2 regions of the Mesorhizobium sp. M0045 genome follow, and region 1 is predicted to be linked to the other one. Evidence: predicted binding sites of a transcription regulator. Region 1 holds the regulator's gene; the other holds the start of a gene.
The links. The regulator LexA, encoded in region 1, represses DNA repair genes until DNA is damaged. The targets are predictions, from matches to a motif close to TGTTCNNNNTGTGTTCNG.

Region 1 (5,540 bases):
CTGCATATGGCGTTGGTCGCCGGCACCATCATGGCGCTGCTGCGCGGTGCCTTTGCGCTGTTTCCCGACTTCTCATCGCGACGGCCGGTCAAAAAATATGCCGCCGCCGCCGCGCTTTTTTCGATTGCGGCGTACCTCGTCTTTTCCGGCATTGTGGTGGCGGCCGAACGCAGCTTCATCATGCTGGCGGTGATGCTCATCGCCGTGCTGTTCGACCGGGCCGCGCTCACCATGCGCAATCTGGCGATCTCGGCCATCGCGGTCATCGTAGTGTCGCCGCACGAGGTGGTCGGTCCGAGCTTCCAGATGTCCTTCGCCGCGACGGCGGCCCTTGTCGGCGCCTATGCCGGCTGGTCCGATTACCGCACCGGCAGGGCCACCACGCCGCCGCCCCGGCGATCGCCGCTACGCTTGGCCACTCGAAAGGTCCTGCTGGGCATGGGCGGCCTGGCGATGACCTCGATCATTGCAGGGAGCGCCACGGCGCTTTTCGCCATATGGCATTTCCAGCGCGTAGCGCCGCTCAGCCTGTTCGCCAATCTGGCCATCATGCCTATCGTCTCACTGGTCGTCATGCCCTTTGCCGTGCTCAGCGCGCTGGCGATGCCGTTCGGCGCGGATGGGCCTTTCCTCTACGTGATGGGCAACGGGCTGACGGCGATGATCGCCCTGTCCGGGTGGATCTCCGAGCGCTCGCCGATCGATGCGGTCGGACTGATTTCGCTGAGATCTGTCCTTTTGGTGACGATCGCCCTCGTCATTGCCAGCATGGCGACGACCTGGTTGCGGCTCGCGGCAATTCCTTTTGCGCTCGCTGGCTTGCTAACGACAACGCAGACGCGCGTACCCGACGTATTGATCTCGGAGGACGCACGGCTGGTCGCGCTGCCGATCGGCAGCGGTGAGCTCGCGGTCAACCGGGCACGCCCGAATGAGTTCACCATCGACAACTGGAAACGCGCGCTCACATCAGAGGCTATCGTCGCGCCGGAAACACCTGGAAAGAACGATCCGCAATTCGACATTGCCGATCCGGCCGACCTACCGCCGGGCATGCCGTTCATTTGCACGGACGGTCTCTGCCTCGCCAGGCATCCATCCGGCGCGATCATTGCGCAAGCCAAGGACCGCGATACCGCACGGCCAGCCTGCGCCTTCGCCAGCTTGATCGTCATCGACGACGCCACCGCCCATAATCCCTGCTACTACGACCGGCTGGTCCTCGTCGTCACCAAACGGCAACTGGCGCGCGCGGGAAGTGCGGCCGTCTATTTCGATCCACAAGCGGCAACACGCGCCGAAATCCGCTTCGCCGTCGAAAAATCATACCGGCCCTGGCACGTGCAGCGGAAATTTTCACGCGCGGCGCGCGGCCTGCCGCCATACCGCAGGGCCGACAATCCAAAAGCCGGCACCAAGGGCGCAACTCAGTAGCGGCGGATCAGCCCAACGAGCTTGCCCTGCACCTTGACCCTGTCTGGTCCGAAGATGCGCGTCTCGTAGGCCGGATTGGCGGCCTCCAGGGCGATCGAGGCGCCCTTGCGGCGGAACCGCTTCAGCGTCGCTTCCTCCTCGTCGACCAGGGCCACCACGATCTCACCGGGGCTCGCCGTATCGGCGTTGCGGATGATCACCGTGTCGCCGTCGAAAATGCCAGCCTCGATCATCGAATCGCCTTTGACCTCGAGCGCATAATGCTCGCCGCCCATGATCATATCCGGCGGCACCGAAATCGAATGCGTCTGGTGCTGGATAGCATCGATCGGCACACCAGCGGCGATGCGGCCCATTACCGGGATCGAAACGGCGGCGACGACATCGTCGTCATTGCCGGCTGCAGGGACGCGCGACGATGTGGGCTTGCCCTGCCGAGGGGCACCTTGCCCAAGACTGCCCTGGATGACACTCGGCGAGAACTTGCGTGCCGCATTGAGGCCGGGGGCGATCGAGTCAGGCAGGCGTAGTACCTCCAGCGCACGGGCCCGGTTGGGCAAACGGCGAATGAAGCCGCGCTCCTCCAGCGCCGTAATCAGTCGGTGGATTCCGGATTTGGAAGCCAGGTCGAGCGCTTCCTTCATCTCGTCGAAGGAAGGTGGGATACCGCTTTCCTTCAACCTTTCGTGGATGAACATAAGCAGTTCGTGTTGTTTGCGTGTCAGCATAGCGACCCCCAACAGAATCAGAAAACAAACCCAGAACAGACACTATCTGTTCCAGTTGTGTTCCGCAACTGTTTAAAGTTTAATGAATGCGTTAAGGCTCGGGAAACAAACGACGTCCCCTACCGGCGTACCGTATTTTTACCGCCGCGAGCCTCATCGCCTTGATTCTGCTTTCGTTTGCGCCGTTCTGGCCTCCTAGAAGGCGGCACTGGCATCGGCGGTCGGTCGGCAAAGGGCACGGAATTGAACCCGTATCGACTGTGCGGTTGGTCAATGCGCCGTGAACGAAACGAACTCAAAACGCCAACCTTGGGTTAATTCCTGGTTTCCACCGCCTGGTCAGGCTGCTTCTCGCCGGTGGAGCCTTGCTACGCGCCACCCGGTAATGGAAGAACAGTCGATACGTGTCGGGCGTTGCGTTGAATCTTTGGGGGGAGCAGACAAATCATGACAGGAATTCCCGATCTCGCGGCCATAAAGGCGATGGATGCCGCAGATCCGCTGGGCGCGATACGTGACCGCTTTGTGTTGCCGCAAGGAGTGATCTATCTCGACGGCAATTCGCTAGGAGCTGCTTCACGTGCCGCTTTCGATGAACTGTACAAGGCCGCGACCGAGGAATGGTCGCATGATCTCATCCGCGCATGGAACACGGCCGGCTGGTTCAACATGCCGCTTGAACTTGGCGACCAGCTCGGGCGCCTGATCGGTGCCGCGGTCGGCCAGACGGTGGTCTGCGACACGACGTCGGTCAACATCTACAAGCTGCTGCACGCCGCCATGGCCATGCGACCGGAGCGGCAGGCCATCGTCGCCGAGGGCGATAGTTTTCCGACAGACCTCTACATGGCTGAGGGTGTGGTTTCGACGCGAAAAGATGCGCTGCTGCGCCTCTCGGGGGTCGACGCGCCGACCATCGAGGAGCTGATCGACGATCGCACCGCCGTGGTGCTGGTCAACCACGTCAACTACAAATCGGGCGAACTGCGCGACATGCCGGCTCTGACGCGCAGGGCCCAGGAAGCCGGGGCGATGATCGTCTGGGATCTCTGCCACACCGCTGGCGCGATGCCAGTCGAGCTCGACAAAGCCAACGCCGATTTTGCCGTTGGCTGCACCTACAAATATCTGAATGGCGGCCCGGGCGCGCCTGCCTTCATCTATGCGGCTGAGCGGCATCTTTCCGACATCCAGCAGCCGCTCACCGGCTGGTGGGGCCATGCACGGCCCTTCGCCTTCGAGCCAGGCTATGCGGCCGGCACCGGCATCCGCCGGTTTCTGTGCGGCACCCAGCCGATCCTTTCGATGCGCACGCTGAAGGGCGCGCTCGACATCTGGGACGATGTCGACATGACGGCGGTGCGCAAGAAGAGCATCGCACTGGCCGATCTGTTCATCGAGCTTGTCGAGGCAAAGTGCGGCACTTACGGTCTCACGCTCGAAAGCACGCGCGACGGGGAAAAACGCGGCAGCCAGATTTCATTCATGCATGAGCATGGCTACCAGATCATGCGCGCGCTGATCGAACGTGGTGTGATCGGCGATTTTCGCGCGCCATCGACCATGCGCTTCGGCTTCACCCCGCTCTATGTCGGCTATGCCGATGTCTGGCAGGCCGTCGAAGTGCTTGAGGACATCCTGCGCACCGGTGCGTGGAAGGATGCGCGCTTCGCCATCAAGGCGGCTGTCACTTGAGATCGATGCGAGAGCTGGAATCGTGAGGCTGGCGACGACGCGCCGCGCGATGCTCGCGGCCAGGTTGCAAGGCCATAATTGCCAGGGAGGGCGCAGGGTGTTCGAACGTCACATTGCCGATTGGGACAACGCCTATGCCAACGGCGCCAACATAGCCGGCAGCGATCGCTGGCCGGCGGCCTGGGTCGAGCCCGCGCAGGTTTTCCGCGAGGCGCTTTCGACCGAGGGCAGGGCGCGGCTCGACCTGGCCTATGGCGATAACCCGCGCAACCGGCTCGATCTTTTCCTGCCGGCCACCAAGCCGAAGGGGGTCGTGGTGTTCGTCCATGGCGGCTACTGGATGGCATTCGACAAGAGTTTCTGGTCACATCTTGCCGCGGGCGCTGTTGATCGCGGCTATGCAGTTGCCATGCCGTCCTACACGCTCTGTCCGCAGATACGCATTGGCGGCATCGTCAAAGAAGTCGGCGCGGCGATAGGCAAGGCGGCGGCGATGGTCGCAGGGCCGCTGATGCTGACCGGGCACTCGGCCGGCGGCCATCTTGTTAGCCGGATGGTTACCAGGACGACGCCGCTGGCGCCCGAAGTGGTCCGGCGCGTTCGTCACGTGGTGTCGATCTCGGGAGTGTATGATTTGCGCCCGATCATGCGCACCGGCATGAACGAGACGCTGGCGATCGATGAGGCCGAGGCGCAGGCCGAAAGTCCGGTGCTGCTGCGCCCGATGGACAAGGCCCGCCTGACCTGCTGGGCCGGCGGCGGCGAGCGCGCCGAATTCCTGCGCCAGAGCGCGTTGCTGGCCAACATCTGGATCGGCCTGGGTGCCGCGACCAGCTCCGTAGTCGAGCCCGACCGGCATCATTTCAACATCATCGACGGTTTGGCCGATCCAGACCATCCGCTGACCCGGACCTTGATTTCGGAGTGAGGCAGGTTCAGCGTAGCATCAGCACGTCGCAGGGGGAGCCCGCCGCCGCAGCAGGCGCGAACGGCGCGCGGACGATCAGCCCGTTGGCATCGGCCAGCATTTTCAGCATCGAGGAGTCCTGGATGCCGAACGGCGTCGCCACGAGCGCACCAGCGTCGTCTGTGACAACAGCCCGCACATAATCTTGCCTGAGATCGTTGGCCGGCATGGCAGCACCGAGCCGTGCCCGACGGATATCCTGCTGAAAGGCGCGGCCGCCGAGCCGTGCCAGCAGCGGCTTCAGGAAGAGCTGAGCGCAGACCAGGCTCGCCACGGGGTTGCCGGGCAGGCCGATGCAGCGAACGTCGCCCAGCCGCCCGAACATCAGCGGCTTGCCCGGTCGCATGGCGATCTTCCAGAAATCGAGCGTCATGCCTTGCCCGGTCAGCACGTCATGGACGAAGTCGTGGTCGCCGACCGAGGCACCGCCCAGCGTGACGATGACGTTCGCGCCAGCCTTCACGGCCTTTTCAACCAATGCCGCGATCGCCTCCCTGCGGTCCGGCGCGATACCGAGGTCGAGCGCCCGCGCACCGACCGACTGTGCGGCGGCAGCGACACCATAGGCGTTAGAGGAGATGATCTGGTCGGGGCCAAGCTCGCTGCCCGGCGGCAGCAATTCGTCGCCGGTGGCGATGATGGCGACCAGCGGCCGTTTGACCACGCCGACCTCGGGGTGATTGGCCGATGCCGCCAGCGACAAGGCGGCCGAATCG
Region 2 (5,540 bases), on a different contig from region 1:
AAGCGCCGTATCGGACCTACGCGATGGCGTTCGAGATCGCGCGCAACGTTTTGCCGGATGCACTCTATTGGGACACGCTGGATCCCTATCACTACGTTCGCCTGCAGCCTAGTGAAGGCAAAACCGACTTTCTGATCGTCGGTGGTGAGGACCACAAGACAGGGCAGGCCGACGATGCTGACGACCGCTTCGCGGCCCTGGCGGACTGGATCAAAGGGTTGGTGCCCGATATCGGCAGCGAAGCCAATCGATGGTCCGGGCAGGTGATGGAGACCGTCGACCATGCCGGGTTCATCGGCCGCAATCCCGGCAACCGGCATGTCTTCGTGGTCACCGGCGATTCCGGTCAGGGCATCACCCATGGGGTTGTTGCCGGCCAATTGGTTTCCGACCTGATCCTGAAGGGGGAAAGCCCTTGGCGGGAACTTTACGAACCCTCCCGCAAGACGGCACGCGCGATCGGCGACTATTTGGTGGAGAATGCGACAGCGATCAGGAGTTTTGCCGAGTATGTCGCGCCTGGCGAAATCGATTCCGCCGATAAGCTGCGGCCGGGAGAGGGCGCTATCGTGCGCGAAGGGCTTACCAAAGTCGCGGCTTTTCGCGATGAGGACGGCACGCTCCACAAGCGCTCGGCCGCATGCACCCATGTCGGCTGCCACGTTCATTGGAACTCATTGGAACGCTGCTGGGACTGCCCCTGCCACGGCTCGCATTTTGCCGTCGACGGCACGGCTTTGAACGGGCCGGCCGTATCGCCCCTGGCTCCTGTCAGATAATTCTTTTTCGCCCCCGCCGCGCAACTCACAATTCCTTCTCGGCCAACTCCCGAAATGCGTCGGGAACCGACCGCTGTAGTCCGAGCGCGACCGAGGCGTAGCCGACCGCCTCCCAGCCGAAGCGGTCGCGGATCTTGTCGATGGCGCGATCCGCGGTCCAGCGCGCCGCGCCCTTCCGGGTGCCGGGGCGGCGGCGGTCGTCGTCGAGCCCGAGCGGCAGTTCCAGTTGCAGGCCGGCATGCTGCTCCAGATGCGATACGGCGATCGCCAGCAGCGAGATTGTCTTTTCGTGCGGATGGTCGATGAGCACCTTGCGCACCAGCGCCTCGGCGATTTCGGCCAGCATGGCGGTTGCCGAAATCGGCTGGTCGAGCGTGACCGAGCGCGTCACCGAGCGCAAATCGGCAAAGCGGACGCGAACCGTCACCGTGCGGCCGGGCCGGGATTTCGCACGCAACCTGGTGGCGACCCTGTCGGCCAGATGCAGCAGGGCGGGGACGAAGACCTGCTCGTCGGCCGATTTTCGGCCGAGCGCCGATTGCGCGCCGGCCGAGCGCGCCCGGCGCTGCGTCTCAAGCTTGCGCGGATCGCGGTTCCACGCCAGCGCATTCAGTTTCTCCCCCGCCGCCGGCCCGAGCAGGCGCTCCAGCGCGCCACTGTTGGTCTTCGCCAACTCTCCGATGGTGTTGACGCCGATACCGGCCAGCCGCTCCCTGGTGACCGGGCCGACACCCCACATCAGCTCGACCGGCAGGTGGTGCAGGAACTCCAGCTCGTGGCGCGGATCGACCACCACCAGCCCGTCAGGTTTTGCGACCTGTGACGCGATCTTGGCCAGATGCTTGGTGCGGGCCACGCCGACCGAGATTGGCAAGCCGAGTTCGGCCCGCACGCGGCGGCGGATCTTGCCGGCGATCTCGGCGGGCGAGCCGAACAAATGGGTGCAGCCGGCGACGTCGGCAAAGGCCTCGTCGATCGAAATCCGCTCGACCACCGGCGTGAAATCGCCGAGCACCTTGATTGCCGCATCGCCCAGCCGCTGATAGTCCTTGAAATGGCCGCCGACGAAAATGAGTTGCGGGCAGAGTTCCCGCGCCCGCCGTCCCGGCATGCCGCCGCGCACGCCGAACGCCTTGGCCTCATAGGATGCGGCAAGCACTACCCCGCCGCCGACGGCAATCGGCTTGCCGCGCAAGGCCGGGTCGAGCAATTGTTCGACCGAGGCATAGAAGGCATCCAGATCCGCGTGGAGGATGTTGGCTTCCATCCGGCCCGTTCGCCCGCGGCGGCTCGAACGCCGCATTGTCTCAAGTGTGGTAGGAACATAAAGAGAACATTGCCGGCGGATTGTCAAGCAGCGGAAGCTGCCGCTGATGACGAGCGGGTGCCAATGTTCAGCCGCGCAGCCGATCGCGGGCCTGCATCAGCGCGAATCCCAACAGGTTCTCGCCGCGCCACAGCAGCGGGTTCACTGCCCTCTCGTCATCCGCCGCAAGACCAATGCCCCACACCCGGTCGACAGGGCTGGCCTCGGCCAGCACCCGGTCATGCGTCGACAGCAGATAATCGCGCAGCACCGCATTCTGTCGGAACTTCTGAAAGCTCCCTTCGCAGACGATGCGATATTTGTCGGCATCCCATTTGGTGCCATCGAAGCCGCTCACCTGACGGCCAAGCTGCTTTGCCTGCTTGGGGCTCGTCGCCCTGAGGATTGCGTTGCCGTCTGAGCATCACCGAACAGGCGAGCCTTCTCGGCCATCATCCAGTGTTCGGCAGTCGGATAGCTCAGGCCATCGATGGTAAAGGGCGCATGCCACCACTGGCTGAAGCACGACGCGGTTATGCGGCCGTCCTTGGACGGCTGATGGCCCCAGAAGAACTTCTGCCGGGGCTTTGCGCGAAAGGCTTTTTCAAGCCACGGTCGGTCGTAAATCATGGGCGAATGGAGCAAGGCGATAGGCCGGCTTGTCAATGCTCCATCCAGGGTGGGGTAGCGAAGATGAGCAGTCGGCGCTGAATGCGATGAAATGCTGATCTACAGCGCCATCTTGTAACCGAGATGACTGGCGGTGAAACCGAGGCGCTCGTAAAAAGCGTGCGCCTCCCGTCGACCTTTGTCCGTGGTGAGTTGGACGAAGCTGCAATTGCGCGAACGGCACGTTTCAATCGCCCATTCGACCATCAGCTTGCCGACGCCGCGCGAGCGCCATTGCCGGGCGACGCGAACGCCTTCGATCTGGCCGCGCCAGGCACCCTTCCTGGAGATACCCGGAAGGAAGGTGAGTTGCAGGGTCCCGACCACTTGCCCGGCCTCGACAGCCACGGCCAGCAACTGGTTGGGGTCGGCATCGATTGCGCTGAAGGCATCGAGATAGGATGGCGCAAGCGGCGTGGATGGGTCTTCCCGGTCTGCGCCGAGCACATCGTCGGCAAGCATTGCAACGATCGCCGGCAGGTCGGGCGCCTGCGCGCTACGGAATTCGATCTCGCTCATCGCGCGAAGACATACGGTGCGACGTCGGCGATCGCAATATCCGTTTTGACTCGCAAGGGAGGCCCGCGCGCCTTCAGGTGATCTCGAGCGCCCAGAGGCGGTGGCCGTAGCGGCGGAAGAAGCGGGCGAAGAGGCGCTGCTGTCTGGCACGGGCGAGGTCGGAGGCGCGCCTTTCCTGCCGCCAGCGCGGCATGTTGCGGAACATCGACAGGAAGCGGGCGGCGTCCTCGAGTGCCTCCTCGGCTGACTGCGCCGGACGGATCGCCGCCAGGAACAGAGCGCGGCTCGGCTTCATCTGGTCAATCGCCGCCTTGCGCTGGCGATGACCCTGGCGTGCCTTGCGGATGCCGTCCTGGCGGATGGCCGCGAAAGCGGCAAGCATGGCCGGGCTGTCGCCGCTATAGCCGCAGGCATGGGCGAACTGGGCTGGGTTCATCGTCGCTCCCTCGCTGCCGGCCGGCTGCGGTTCTGTGGCTCGCGCCGATTCCAGCCCGCATGATATATAAGCATAACTCAAATATCCGAACAAGCGAAACTTTAACGTTGATGTAAGCGGAACCGACTCGACTCCGCCTCGAAAACCGATAATGATGTGGAACAAAGCAGGAACAATGATGGGGATGGCTATGGCATTGGCGGGCAAGGAAGCGACGATCGCCGATGTCGTCTCGATTGCCGTCGAGTGCATCGATTGCGGCCGTAACAGGTGGTGGAAGCCGGCCGAGCTCAAGCGGCATGGGGTGAGGCCGGAGACGCCGCTATCAGCGCTTTCGGGGCGCCTCATCTGCAAGGCCTGCCGTGCCGATGGCCTGCCGGGCGCCGCCGTTTCGATCCAGGCCGCCTTCATCGACGACCGGCAGCGGGTGCGCGCCGAGGCGCACCTGCTCAACGGTCAAGAGCCGGAGCAGTCGAGGCGGGCTTGAGGGGGAACTTCCTTCTCCCCTTGTGGGAGAAGGTGGATCGGCGCGTAGCGCCGAGCCGGATGAGGGGTGCTGGAAGAAACTCGGCGTTAAAATATGAAACGATTTTAAAGCCTTACGTAGCGATCCGTCCGGCACCCCTCATCCGACCGAGCTTCGCTCGGCCACCTTCTCCCACAAGGGGAGAAGGGAAAGCGGTCCGTCAATACCCCAGCAGTTCCTTGAGCGGGATGACGCGGAAGACGTTCTTGATGGCGTAGCGGTTGAAGGTCAGCGTTTTGGGCGGATTGTACTGCTCGACGATCAGTTCGGCGGCGGTGCGCTTGACCAGCTTTTTGATGAAAGCCTTGCCGTTTTGCTCGTTCTCTTCGGGCAGCGTCTCGATTACCACATGGTCGCCGGGCACGGCCTCGCGGCCGCCGCAATAGATCATCTCGCCGGGCTCGTAGCGCGGCACCATCGAATCGCTCAGCACGTGCAGCGCAAACACGTTGCGCAGATGCCGGATCCCCGGCGGCCGCTGGACATAGCCGGCCGGCTGGCCGTTGAAGGTGAAGTCGCCATCGTCGCCGCCGACGGCGGTGCCGAGAAGCTGGATATCCATTGGCCCGGCGGGCAGGGGGCCGGGATCGGTGACGATCTCCGCATCGGCAACCGGCCCGGCATCTTCGAGGAAGACGACCTCGCCCTTGCCGAGCGCCACCGGGTCGACGCGCAGGAAAGCGGCGGTCTTCAAAAGGTTCTCGGTCTTGGGCAGGTTGCGCCCGGTTTCCCAATTGCCGACGGCAGCGACGTCGGTGTCGTTGTGCTCGGCAATGTGGCGCATCACCAGGCCGCGCTGCTTGCGCGCCCGGCGGATCGCCGCCCCGACCTTGATCGACAGTGCAGTTTTCGCCATGGCTCCATCTGAGGCATAAGATTCGGTTTCGTCTATGCAAGAATCGCTTGCACTATGATTTGAGTTATGCTCTTATGCGGGCATGCACAAGTCGCTTCACCAGCTTTCGGTCCTTAAATCCGCCGTTCAGCGCGCCGGGCGCTGGCCTGGAGGCGGTACCGCAAACGATCGCCAAGGCCATGCATGTGCCAACCCTTTCCCCTTCGTCGCGGCTGTCCTCCTCCCCGGCCGGGACGATGCCCGAGGCTCGCGCCTCGGTTCCGGCAGCGCAAGCGGCCGGAACGGCCGGAGCCGTTCCCCTCACGGCTCCGGCCACGAATTACCCGTCGACCGGCAACGCGGGTGCCGCGGTTTCCTGGATCCGTACCGAAGACGGCACGGTCATCGCCTTCGACGAGCGGATGGGCAAGGCAGTCTCCGGCGCAAGCAGGCAGGCGGCCGAGATGAAG

Region 2: dinB (DNA polymerase IV) is a predicted target of LexA. The motif match lies at 2,098-2,115, and genes of this name have one in related genera.

Annotation. Positions count from the first base shown of each region.
Region 1 is NZ_JAMYUY010000011.1:176,907-182,446, reverse strand. It holds gene NKJ72_RS19135 (ComEC/Rec2 family competence protein) at 1-1,434, shown strand, start outside; gene lexA (transcriptional repressor LexA) at 1,428-2,162, opposite strand; gene kynU (kynureninase) at 2,610-3,857, shown strand; gene NKJ72_RS19120 (hormone-sensitive lipase) at 3,955-4,785, shown strand; gene NKJ72_RS19115 (molybdopterin molybdotransferase MoeA) at 4,793-5,540, opposite strand, start outside.
Region 2 is NZ_JAMYUY010000001.1:348,519-354,058, reverse strand. It holds gene NKJ72_RS01790 (FAD-dependent oxidoreductase) at 1-779, shown strand, start outside; gene dinB (DNA polymerase IV) at 805-2,046, opposite strand; partial or broken gene ybiA (riboflavin biosynthesis intermediates N-glycosidase) at 2,174-2,715, opposite strand; gene NKJ72_RS01775 (GNAT family N-acetyltransferase) at 2,815-3,273, opposite strand; gene NKJ72_RS01770 (hypothetical protein) at 3,347-3,709, opposite strand; gene NKJ72_RS01765 (hypothetical protein) at 3,894-4,196, shown strand; gene NKJ72_RS01760 (XRE family transcriptional regulator) at 4,396-5,091, opposite strand; gene NKJ72_RS01755 (hypothetical protein) at 5,328-5,540, shown strand, end outside.